DNA from 3 places in the Streptomyces sp. NPDC052301 genome. Region 2 is predicted to be linked to each of the others. Evidence: riboswitches for the same ligand, from Rfam matches in the RefSeq annotation. Region 2 holds a riboswitch; each other region holds the start of a gene.
The links. A riboswitch is a leader RNA that binds a small molecule or an ion and turns the genes downstream of it on or off. The one in region 2 is predicted to bind thiamine pyrophosphate.

Region 1 (3,198 bases), on a different contig from region 2:
GCGCGCCCAGCGCGATGCCGGAGCCGGCCAGCCAGGCGGTGGCGGGGCGGGCGCCGATGCCGACGACCACCGCGCCCGCGGGCAGCCGGGTGCCGTCGTCGAGCACCACCGCACCGGGATCGACGCGTTCCACACGCGCGTGGGTGCGGAGATCGGCGCCGGCGTCCGCGTACCAGGCGGCCATGGGGGCGGCGACCTCGGCGGGCAGGGCGCCGGCGAGCGGCCGGTCGGTGGCCTCCACGACGGTCACCGCGCAGCCGGCCTCGCGCGCGGCGGTGGCGAACTCGGCGCCGATCCAGCCGGCGCCGACGACCACGACGTCGTGCTGCCGGGCGAGCACCGGCCGCAGCCGCTCGGCGTCGTCCAGGGTACGCAGCAGATGCACGCCGGGCACGCCCTCGGTGCCGGGCAGCGTGACGGGTTCGGCGCCGGTGGCGAGGACCAGCACGTCGTACGGCACCGGTCCCGCCTCGGTGTCCAGCTCGTGCGCGGCTGGGCGTACGCCCAGCACCTCGCAGCCGAGCCGCAGCTCGACGCCGAGCGACTCGAAGTCGACCTCGAAGGCGGAGTCCTCGGCCTTGCCGAGCAGGACGGCCTTCGACAGCGGCGGCCGGTCGTACGGCTGGTGCGGCTCGGCGCCGATGATGGTGACGGGGCCGGTGAAGCCCTGTTCCCGCAGGGCGACCGCGGTCTGCACCCCGGCCATGCCCGCGCCGACGACGACCGCGCGCCGCGCCTGTGACGTGCCCTGTTCCGCTGTCTGCTCGCTCACCCGATCACCATAGACACGTGACGGACAGTCAGTCAGGGGGCGTGCTCGGTGACCTGTTCCACAACGCTCGTCCCGCTACCGGGCCCCGACTCCCACTGCCAGTCCTCCTCGAGTCGCACGCGACCGTCGGGCAGCTCGACGACCGTCGACAGGCAGTGCCCGGAGGCCGTCGTGCCGTCGGTCCTCAGCTGCACGTACCGGAAGTCGAGCCGGTCCCCCGCGCGCGTGCCGACCAGATGGCCGCGTACGACGTCGCCGCCCGCGTACTCGGCCCAGATCGCGCCGTCCTTCTCGTGGTACGCGAACCGGGTGCCGGTACCCACCTGACCTGGGGCTTGGTCCGCCACGGGGGCGAGGATCAGTCCGTCCAGCGAGCGGGTCACGGCGAGGGGCTCCCTTACGGGTGATGAGCGGGGCGAGCTAGGGTGGCCACCGTACAAGCACTCGCGGGAGCCCGGACGCACCGGGCTGAGAGGGAGGCTGGCGGCCTCCGACCGTACGAACCTGATCCGGGTCATGCCGGCGAAGGGAGGGGCTGGACGCCCATGCCGTCACGTACGCCCGACGTCCTCGTCATCGGGGGCGGAATCATCGGCCTGGTCACGGCCTGGCGCGCCGCGCAGCGCGGGCTCGCCACGGCCGTGGTGGACCCCGATCCCGGGGGCGGGGCCGCCCGGGTCGCGGCGGGGATGCTGGCCCCGGTCTCCGAACTGCACTACGGCGAGGAGCGGCTGCTCGCCCTGAACCTGGAGTCCGCCCGCCGCTATCCGGACTTCGCGGCCGAGCTGACCGAGCTGACCGGACACGACCTCGGCTATCGCCGCAGCGGCACCCTCGCGGTCGCGCTCGACGCCGACGACCGCGCCCACCTGCGCGAACTGCACGCCCTGCAGCAGCGCTGCGGGCTCGACTCCGAGTGGTTGTCGGGACGGGAGTGCCGGCGGCTGGAGCCGATGCTGGCGCCCGGGGTGCGCGGTGGGCTGCGGGCCGACGGCGACCACCAGATCGACCCGCGCCGGCTGGCGGCGGCCCTGGTGGCCGCGTGCGAGCGGACCGGAGTGGTGTTCCACCGGGCGTGGGCCGAGCGGCTGGACGTGGTGGCGGGCCGGGCCGCCGGGGTGACCACGGCGGACGGCACCGAGCTGCGCGCCGGGCAGGTGGTGCTCGCGGCCGGCAGCATGAGCGGGCGGCTCGCGGGTGTGCCCGAGGCCCTGCTGCCGCCGGTGCGGCCGGTCAAGGGGCAGGTGCTGCGGCTGACGGTGCCGAACCGGTTCGCGCCGTTCCTGAGCCGGACGGTGCGGGCCGTGGTCCGCGGCAGCCAGGTCTATCTGGTGCCGCGGGAGAACGGCGAGCTGGTCGTCGGCGCCACCAGCGAGGAGCTGGGCTGGGACACGACGGTCACCGCGGGCGGCGTGTACGAGCTGCTGCGCGACGCCCATGAGCTGGTGCCGGGCATCACCGAGCTGCCGCTCACCGAGACCCGGGCCGGGCTGCGCCCCGGCTCCCCCGACAACGCGCCGCTGCTGGGTCCGTCCGGCCTGGCCGGGCTGCTGCTGGCCACCGGGCACTACCGCAACGGGGTGCTGCTCACGCCCGTCACCGGGGACGTCATGGCGGAGGTGCTGGCCGGCGGTGCGCTGCCGGAGGAGGCCCGTCCGTTCACGCCGCAGCGCTTCGGCGCCGTACTTCTGGAGCAGTCCGCATGAGCATGTCCGTCACCATCTCGATCTCCGTCAACGGGGAGCGCCGGGAGATCACCCCGGGCACCGCTCTCGACGCGCTCGTGACGACCCTGACCCCGGCGCCCTCCGGGGTGGCCGCGGCCGTCAACGAGACCGTGGTCCCGCGTGCGCGGTGGGCGTCCACCGCGCTCGCGGAGGGTGATCGCGTCGAAGTCCTCACCGCCGTGCAAGGAGGCTGAGCCATGGCCGACGATTCCCTGGAGCTGGGGGGTACGACCTTCTCGTCCCGGCTGATCATGGGCACGGGCGGTGCGCCCAGCCTGGAGGTGCTGGAGCGGGCGCTGCTCGCCTCCGGTACGGAGCTGACCACGGTCGCGATGCGCCGGGTCGACCCGTCCGTGCACGGCTCGGTGCTGTCGGTGCTGCAGAGGCTGGGCATCCGGGTGCTGCCGAACACGGCGGGCTGCTTCACCGCCGGGGAGGCCGTGCTGACCGCCCGGCTGGCCCGGGAGGCGCTGGGCACGGACCTGATCAAGCTGGAGGTCATCGCCGACGAGCGGACGCTGCTGCCGGACCCGGTGGAACTGCTGGAGGCGGCCGAGACGCTGGTGGACGACGGGTTCACGGTGCTGCCGTACACCAACGACGATCCCGTGCTCGCGCGGAAGCTGGAGGACGTCGGGTGTGCGGCCGTGATGCCGCTGGGCTCGCCGATCGGGTCGGGGCTCGGGATCCGCAACCCGC
Region 2 (3,198 bases):
TACGACGACCGCGTAGTTGAAGAAGACGTGGGCCGTCAGGATCGCCCACACCGTGGTGTCCAGCCGTACGCCCCACAGCTGGTCCAGCAGCCCGCCGTGCCCGACCAGGGCCAGGAAGGCGCTGCCCGCGACGACGGTCGGCAGCACGAACGGCACGGTGACCACGGCCCGCAGCAGCTGCTTGCCGGGGAAGTCGAGGCGGGCGAACACGTAGGCGGCGGGCAGCGCGAGCACCAGGGTCAGCGCGGTGGAGGCGAGCGCCTGCCAGGTGGTGAACCACAGCACGTGCCGGATGTCCGGCTGCATGACCACGTCCGCGATCCGCCCGAACTGCCAGGCGCCGTCGACCTTCAGCCCGCGGGCGACGATGGCGGCGACGGGCCAGGCGAAGAACAGCGCGAAGAACGCGACGGGCAGGGCCATGAGCCCGAGCCGCGCCGCGCTCCCCGTACGGCCCTTCCGGTCCGCTACTTCAGTACGAGCGAGGTCCACGACTTGACCCACTGGTCACGGTTGGCGGCGATCCTGCCGGGCGCCATGGTCTCGGGGTGCCGGGCGGCCGGGCCGTACTCGGTGAACTCGGCGGGCACCTCGGCGCCCCGCACCACCGGGTAGACGTACATGTTCAGCGGCATGTCCTCCTGGAACTCCTTGGAGATCAGGAAGTCGATGAACGCCTTGGCACCCTTGGGGTTCCGCGCGTTGCCGAGCAGTCCGGCGAACTCGATCTGCCGGAAGCAGGTGGCGGTGGCGACGCCGGTCGGGGCGGTGCCGGGCCGCTTCTTGGCATAGAGCACCTCGGCGGGCGGCGAGGAGGCGTACGACACCACGAGCGGGCGGTCGCCGCCGGCCTTCTTGCCCCCGGTGGAGCCGGAGAACTCCTGGGAGTAGGCCTGCTCCCAGCCGTCGACCACCTTGACGCCGTTGGCCTTGAGCTTCTTCCAGTAGTCCTGCCACCCGTCGTCCCCGAACTGCGCGGCGCTGCCGAGCAGGAAGCCGAGACCGGGCGAGGAGGTCGCCGCGTTCTCGGTGACGAGGAGGTTCTTGTACTGCGGCTCGGCCAGGTCGGCGAAGGTCTGCGGCGGGGTCAGCTTGTGCTTGCTGAACCAGGCCTTGTCGTAGTTGACGCAGATGTCGCCGTAGTCGACGGGCGTGACCCGGTGCTCGTCCTTGTCCAGTTGGTACGGGGCGCCGACCTTGTCGAGGCCCTTGGCCGTGTACGGCTGGAACAGCCCATTGTCGAGGGCGCGGGAGAGCAGGGTGTTGTCGACGCCGAAGAAGACGTCGCCCTGCGGGTTGTCCTTGGTCAGGATGGCCTTGTTGACGGCCTGGCCGGCGTCGCCGTCGTCGAGGACCCTGAGCTTGTAGCCGGACTGCTTCTCGAAGTCGCGCTGCACGTTCTTGGAGACGGCCCACGAGTTGTGGCTGACCAGGGTCACGGTCCTGGAGTCCGCGGACGACTTGCTCTCGACGGAACCGCACGCGGACAGGCTGATCAGGCCGAGCCCGACCGCCACGGCCACGAAGGTCTTGTTCTGCACTGGATGTCCTCCTGGGGTTGGCCAGGAAGAGACGCGGCCCTGCCCGGCCTTCCCAACGAAGAGGCCGGGCAGGGCGCAACAGCTTGAGTGATGACCGAACTCCCTACCCAGAATGACCTGGGCGAGGTTCAGAGGGTCTGCGGCCCTGTCCGCCGCACTCTCAGCGCTGTGGCGCTCCCCTGTCGGAATATGAAGATGTGTGGACCCGGCAAGATTACCGCTCGGTGGCCGCGAGCTGACCACAGGCTCCGTCGATCTCCTGACCACGGGTGTCCCGGATGGTGACGGGCACACCATGGGCCGCGATGGCCTCCACGAACGCCTTCTCGTCCTCGGGCCGCGAGGCGGTCCACTTCGAGCCCGGCGTCGGGTTCAGCGGAATGAGATTGACGTGCACGGGCTTGCCCTTGAGCAGCCGGCCGAGCCGGTCACCGCGCCACGCCTGGTCGTTGATGTCGCGAATGAGCGCGTACTCGATCGACAGCCGCCGCCCGCTCTTCTCGACGTACTCGAACCCGGCGTCCAGCACCTCGCGCACCTTCCACCGCGTGTTCACGGGGACGAGGGTGTCGCGCAGCTCGTCGTCGGGGGCGTGCAGGGAGATCGCGAGCCGGCACTTGAAGCCCTCGTCGGCGAACCGGTGGATGGCCGGCACGAGCCCGACGGTGGACACGGTGATCCCGCGCTGGGACAGACCCAGCCCGTCCGGCGTGGGATCGGTGAGCGCCCGGATCGCACCGACGACCCGCTTGTAGTTGGCGAGCGGCTCACCCATCCCCATGAAGACGATGTTGGACAGCCGCGCGGGCCCGCCGGGCACCTCTCCGTCCCTGAGCGCCCGCATCCCGTCGACGATCTGGTGGACGATCTCGGCGGTGGACAGGTTCCGGTCCAGCCCGGCCTGCCCGGTGGCGCAGAACGGGCAGTTCATCCCGCATCCGGCCTGCGAGCTGATGCACATGGTGACCCGGTCCGGGTACCGCATCAGCACGGACTCCACGAGGGTCCCGTCGAACAGCCGCCACAGCGTCTTACGGGTCGTCCCCTCGTCGGTGGACAGATGCCGTACGACGGTCATCAGCTCCGGGAACAGCGCTTCCTGCAGCCTGCCGCGCGACCCGGCGGGGATGTCGGTCCACTCCTCCGGGTCGTGCGCGTACCGCGCGAAGTAGTGCTGCGAGAGCTGCTTGGCACGGAACGGCTTCTCCCCGACCTCGGCCACGGCGTCCTTGCGCTCGGCGGGCGAGAGATCGGCGAGATGCCGCGGCGGCTTCTTGGCTCCGCGCGGGGCGACGAAAGTGAGTTCTCCGGGTGCAGGCATAACCCTTCCAGTGTGGCAGATCAACTCTGGGGACCCAGGCCAGAGCGGGGTGCGGGTGGTCACCCGCGGGTGCCTACTGTCAGCGTTGGTCTGCCTCGCACGGCCCAGGGACGGCCCAGGACTCGGTCAGCCGTCGGCCGGATGTGTCCGGGTGGCGGCGCTCTCGCCCGTCATTCCACCTGCTCCGGAGCGACCGGGAGCTGTTCCCTGCAAGGCCACGTGAAGGTGCGGTCGGGTTCGAGATGGGCGTCGCCCCAGTGAATGGCAGGGATGCCGGTCTTTCGGCGTGCCCGATCCGCATGCGCATCGAGGGGCCCGGTTCGGTGCCACACCGGG
Region 3 (3,198 bases), on a different contig from region 2:
TCACGACCGCGACGAACGCGGGGATCCAGTAGCCGACGAACAGCAGTACGTTCTGGAAGCGGGCGGTGGTGTCGGCGGCGTGCATCCACAGCACGAGCGGGAAACCGAGCACCGCGGCGAGCCCGGCGGCCACCGGCCGCGGCAGCCGCACGCCGACGGTCTGCAGCGCCAGTGACCCGCTGTAGTCGTTCATGGCGTTGCTGCACAGGGCCGCGAGAGCGACGGCGAGGAGTCCGAACGCGCCGAGCGCGCCGCCGCCGAGCAGCCGGTCCACGCCCCGGGCGGTCTGGTCGGTGAACTGGGCGGCGCCCCACAGGCCGAGCGCCTGCACCGCCACGAAGGACACGCCGACACCGAGCAGGGTGTACCAGAACATGCGCGGACGGGACGCCGTCCGGGGCAGGTAGCGGCTGAAGTCGCTGGCGTACGGGGCCCACGAGAGGGCGAGACTCAATGCGACGGTGCAGGTCAGAACGAACGCACCCGCCCGGTCGGCGCCGTGCACGGTCGCGGCCGTCGCGGGCTGGGTGCCGTGCCCGAGTTTCACCGCCAACGCGACGAGCGAGGCGGCGAGCGCGAAGGTCATCACGGTCTGCAGGCGGTGGATCGCCTCGTATCCGATCACGCCCAGCGCCCCCTGGGCCGCCAGCATCACCAGGACCCCCAACCAGAACGGCCAGCCGAACAGCTGGGCCAGCGCGTCCCCGCCGAACAGACCGATCAGCGCGTCCCAGGCGATCGACGACAGCCACTGCAGGGTGCCCGGCAGAGCGACGGCCCGTCCGAAGGCCAGCCTCGCCAGCGGCAGCTGGCCCGCCCCGGTCTGGCTGCCCCAGGTCCCCAGGTAGGCCGTGGGCACCGCACCGAGCAGGGTGCCGAGCACCACGGCGAGCAGCGCGGTGGCGAAGTCCAGACCGAGGACCGCCCCGACCGTGCCGGTGAACACGCCGGTCATCGTCAGGTTGGGGGCGAACCACACGGTGAACAGGCGCCGGGGGCTGCCGTAGCGAGCGTTCTCGGGCACCGGCGTGATGCCGCGCGCCTCCACCCGCAGATCGCCGGGGGCCGTCGGCATCCGGCCGTCGAAGACCCGCCGCGCCTCGGCGACGGCCGTCTCTTCATGGGCATACGGCAACGACATACGACATCCCTCCGCCAGTCCTAACTGGTTCAGGTTCAACGGGTGTGATCTCAGCCCCCGTGCGGGGGCACCCCGTGTCCAGGTACGCCGGCCAGAATAGCCCGGACCGGTGACCGGTTCCTGCCGGGACGGGACGGGGCGTGTGGCACCGCGCGACCACGGACGCGGGACGGCCGGGCGGCGAGCCGCTGCATCGGCGGAGTCTTCCTCGGCATGAAGCAGCGGCTGGGCCTCGCCACCGTCCTGATCGGGGACCCACCCGTGCTCATGTTCGACGAGCCGATCAACGGCATGGACCCGGAGGGCGTGCTCCGGGTGCGCCCGCTCTTCCGGCGCCCGCCGACGAGGGGCGCACGGTCCTCCTCTCCAGCCACCTGATGTCAGAGATGGAGAACACCGCCGACCAGTTGGTCGTCATCGGCCGGGGCCGCCTCTTCGCCGCAGCCGGTACGCGACTTCGCAGCCCGTAGCACCGGCAGCAGCGTTCTGGTGGGGACACCGCACGTCGCCGAGATGGCAGCCGTGCTGACCGCGGCGGGCGCCTCGGTCGAGCCGGTGGGCGCGGCCGACGCCGGCTCGCCGGGTCCGGGCTCCCAGCGGACCGGATCGGGGCGCTCGCCTTCGAGAACGCCATCCGGCTGAGCGAGCTGACCACCCGCGCCGCCTCCCTGGAGGCGGCCTTCATGGAGCTGACCGCCGACAGCGTCGAATACACGGCAGGAGAGCGATGGTGTCGGCCGCCTGGAGGCGCCTGGTCCAGAAGTGGAGCCCGGGACCCGGGTCCCTGGGCTACACCGCCACGGTCTCCGGCTCGTGCCTCGTGTACGCGCTCCGGCCGTCGGTCACCGTCGCACTCGCCGTCTTCGTCGTGCGACACCGCGACGTACGAGGCCTGCCTGCAGGGCGCGCACGTCGTGCCCTGCAGGCTCCTGACCGGTGGGAGTGGCGGTCACGGCAGGGCGTCACCCGAGCCGGAACCGGAACGTCGTCCGGGCTCGTCCCGCACAGGGCGCAGCCGCGTCCGGCCGTACGATCGCACCGCACCCGGAGCTCAGCTCATCCGGCACGTGCGATGAACGGGGCCCCTTTCGGCGTGTCCGGCAACAAGGGTGACAGGATGAACCCCATGAGCAACGTCTACTTCGACATCAGCATCAACGGCGCCCCGGCCGGCCGCATCGTCTTCAACCTCTTCGACGAGGTCGTACCGAAGACCGCGCGCAACTTCCGTGAACTGGCCACCGGCCAGAACGGCTACGGCTACGCCGGCTCGGGCTTCCACCGCATCATCCCCCAGTTCATGCTGCAGGGCGGTGACTTCACCCGCCACGACGGCACCGGTGGCAAGAGCATCTACGGCGAGAAGTTCGAGGACGAGAACTTCGAGCTGAAGCACGACCGCAAGTACCTGCTGTCCATGGCGAACGCCGGCCCCAACTCCAACGGCTCGCAGTTCTTCATCACCACCGTCCTCACCCCCTGGCTCGACGGCAAGCACGTCGTCTTCGGCGAGGTTGTCGAGGGCCAGGACCTCGTCGACCAGATCGAGTCGCTGGGCTCGCAGTCCGGCGCCCCGAAGGGCAAGGTGGAGATCGCGGCCTCCGGCGTCGTCGAGGGCAGCTGAATCGGTCCCCTCACCCGGGTCCGGTTCGCCGAGGGTCGCGCCGTAATGATCTCCGGCGTCCCGGCCGGCCGGCCGGGACGCCGCTTGCGCGACGACGACTCCCGCAGCCGGATCGCCTTCCTGACGATGCTGCGCCGTATCGGACCCGCCCGCGGAGCCGGCCCCGCTGAAGCGGTGCTTTCGAGGAGGCTGTCCGATGCGGTGCTGCGGGGGCGCAAGAGTCCGAGGCGGCTTCTCCGGCAGGCGCGGAAGGCCGGCGTCGGGCTGTCGCCGGCTCGTGCCGCTCCTCAGCGCCGGACCGGGCGCTGAGGGCGGACCGGGAGCGCTTCGACGCTGTTGCCGATGAAGCTGCGCTGGCGGGGGAGTCGGCCCTCGGGGACGGCGAGGTCGAGGTCCGGGAAGCGGGTGAAGAGCCGTTCCAGTGCGATCGTGG

Region 1: linked by a shared signal. The riboswitch ahead of thiO (glycine oxidase ThiO) and the one ahead of ACIHEJ_RS27185 (thiamine ABC transporter substrate binding subunit) in region 2 are both predicted to bind thiamine pyrophosphate.
Region 3: linked by a shared signal. The riboswitch ahead of ACIHEJ_RS38140 (purine-cytosine permease family protein) and the one ahead of ACIHEJ_RS27185 (thiamine ABC transporter substrate binding subunit) in region 2 are both predicted to bind thiamine pyrophosphate.

The regions. Positions count from the first base shown of each region.
Region 1 covers NZ_JBIUBE010000004.1:366,952-370,149, reverse strand. Annotated here, with positions in the region: gene ACIHEJ_RS12675 (NAD(P)/FAD-dependent oxidoreductase) at 1-772, opposite strand, end outside; gene ACIHEJ_RS12670 (hypothetical protein) at 805-1,155, opposite strand; TPP riboswitch at 1,209-1,320, shown strand; gene thiO (glycine oxidase ThiO) at 1,318-2,478, shown strand; gene thiS (sulfur carrier protein ThiS) at 2,493-2,693, shown strand; gene ACIHEJ_RS12655 (thiazole synthase) at 2,697-3,198, shown strand, end outside.
Region 2 covers NZ_JBIUBE010000010.1:118,848-122,045, forward strand. Annotated here, with positions in the region: gene ACIHEJ_RS27180 (ABC transporter permease) at 1-423, opposite strand, end outside; gene ACIHEJ_RS27185 (thiamine ABC transporter substrate binding subunit) at 468-1,541, opposite strand; TPP riboswitch at 1,624-1,732, opposite strand; gene rlmN (23S rRNA (adenine(2503)-C(2))-methyltransferase RlmN) at 1,756-2,862, opposite strand.
Region 3 covers NZ_JBIUBE010000022.1:60,804-64,001, forward strand. Annotated here, with positions in the region: gene ACIHEJ_RS38140 (purine-cytosine permease family protein) at 1-1,141, opposite strand, end outside; TPP riboswitch at 1,131-1,226, opposite strand; partial or broken gene ACIHEJ_RS38145 (ABC transporter ATP-binding protein) at 1,319-1,866, shown strand; gene ACIHEJ_RS38150 (peptidylprolyl isomerase) at 2,268-2,765, shown strand; gene ACIHEJ_RS38155 (cytochrome P450) at 3,053-3,198, opposite strand, start outside.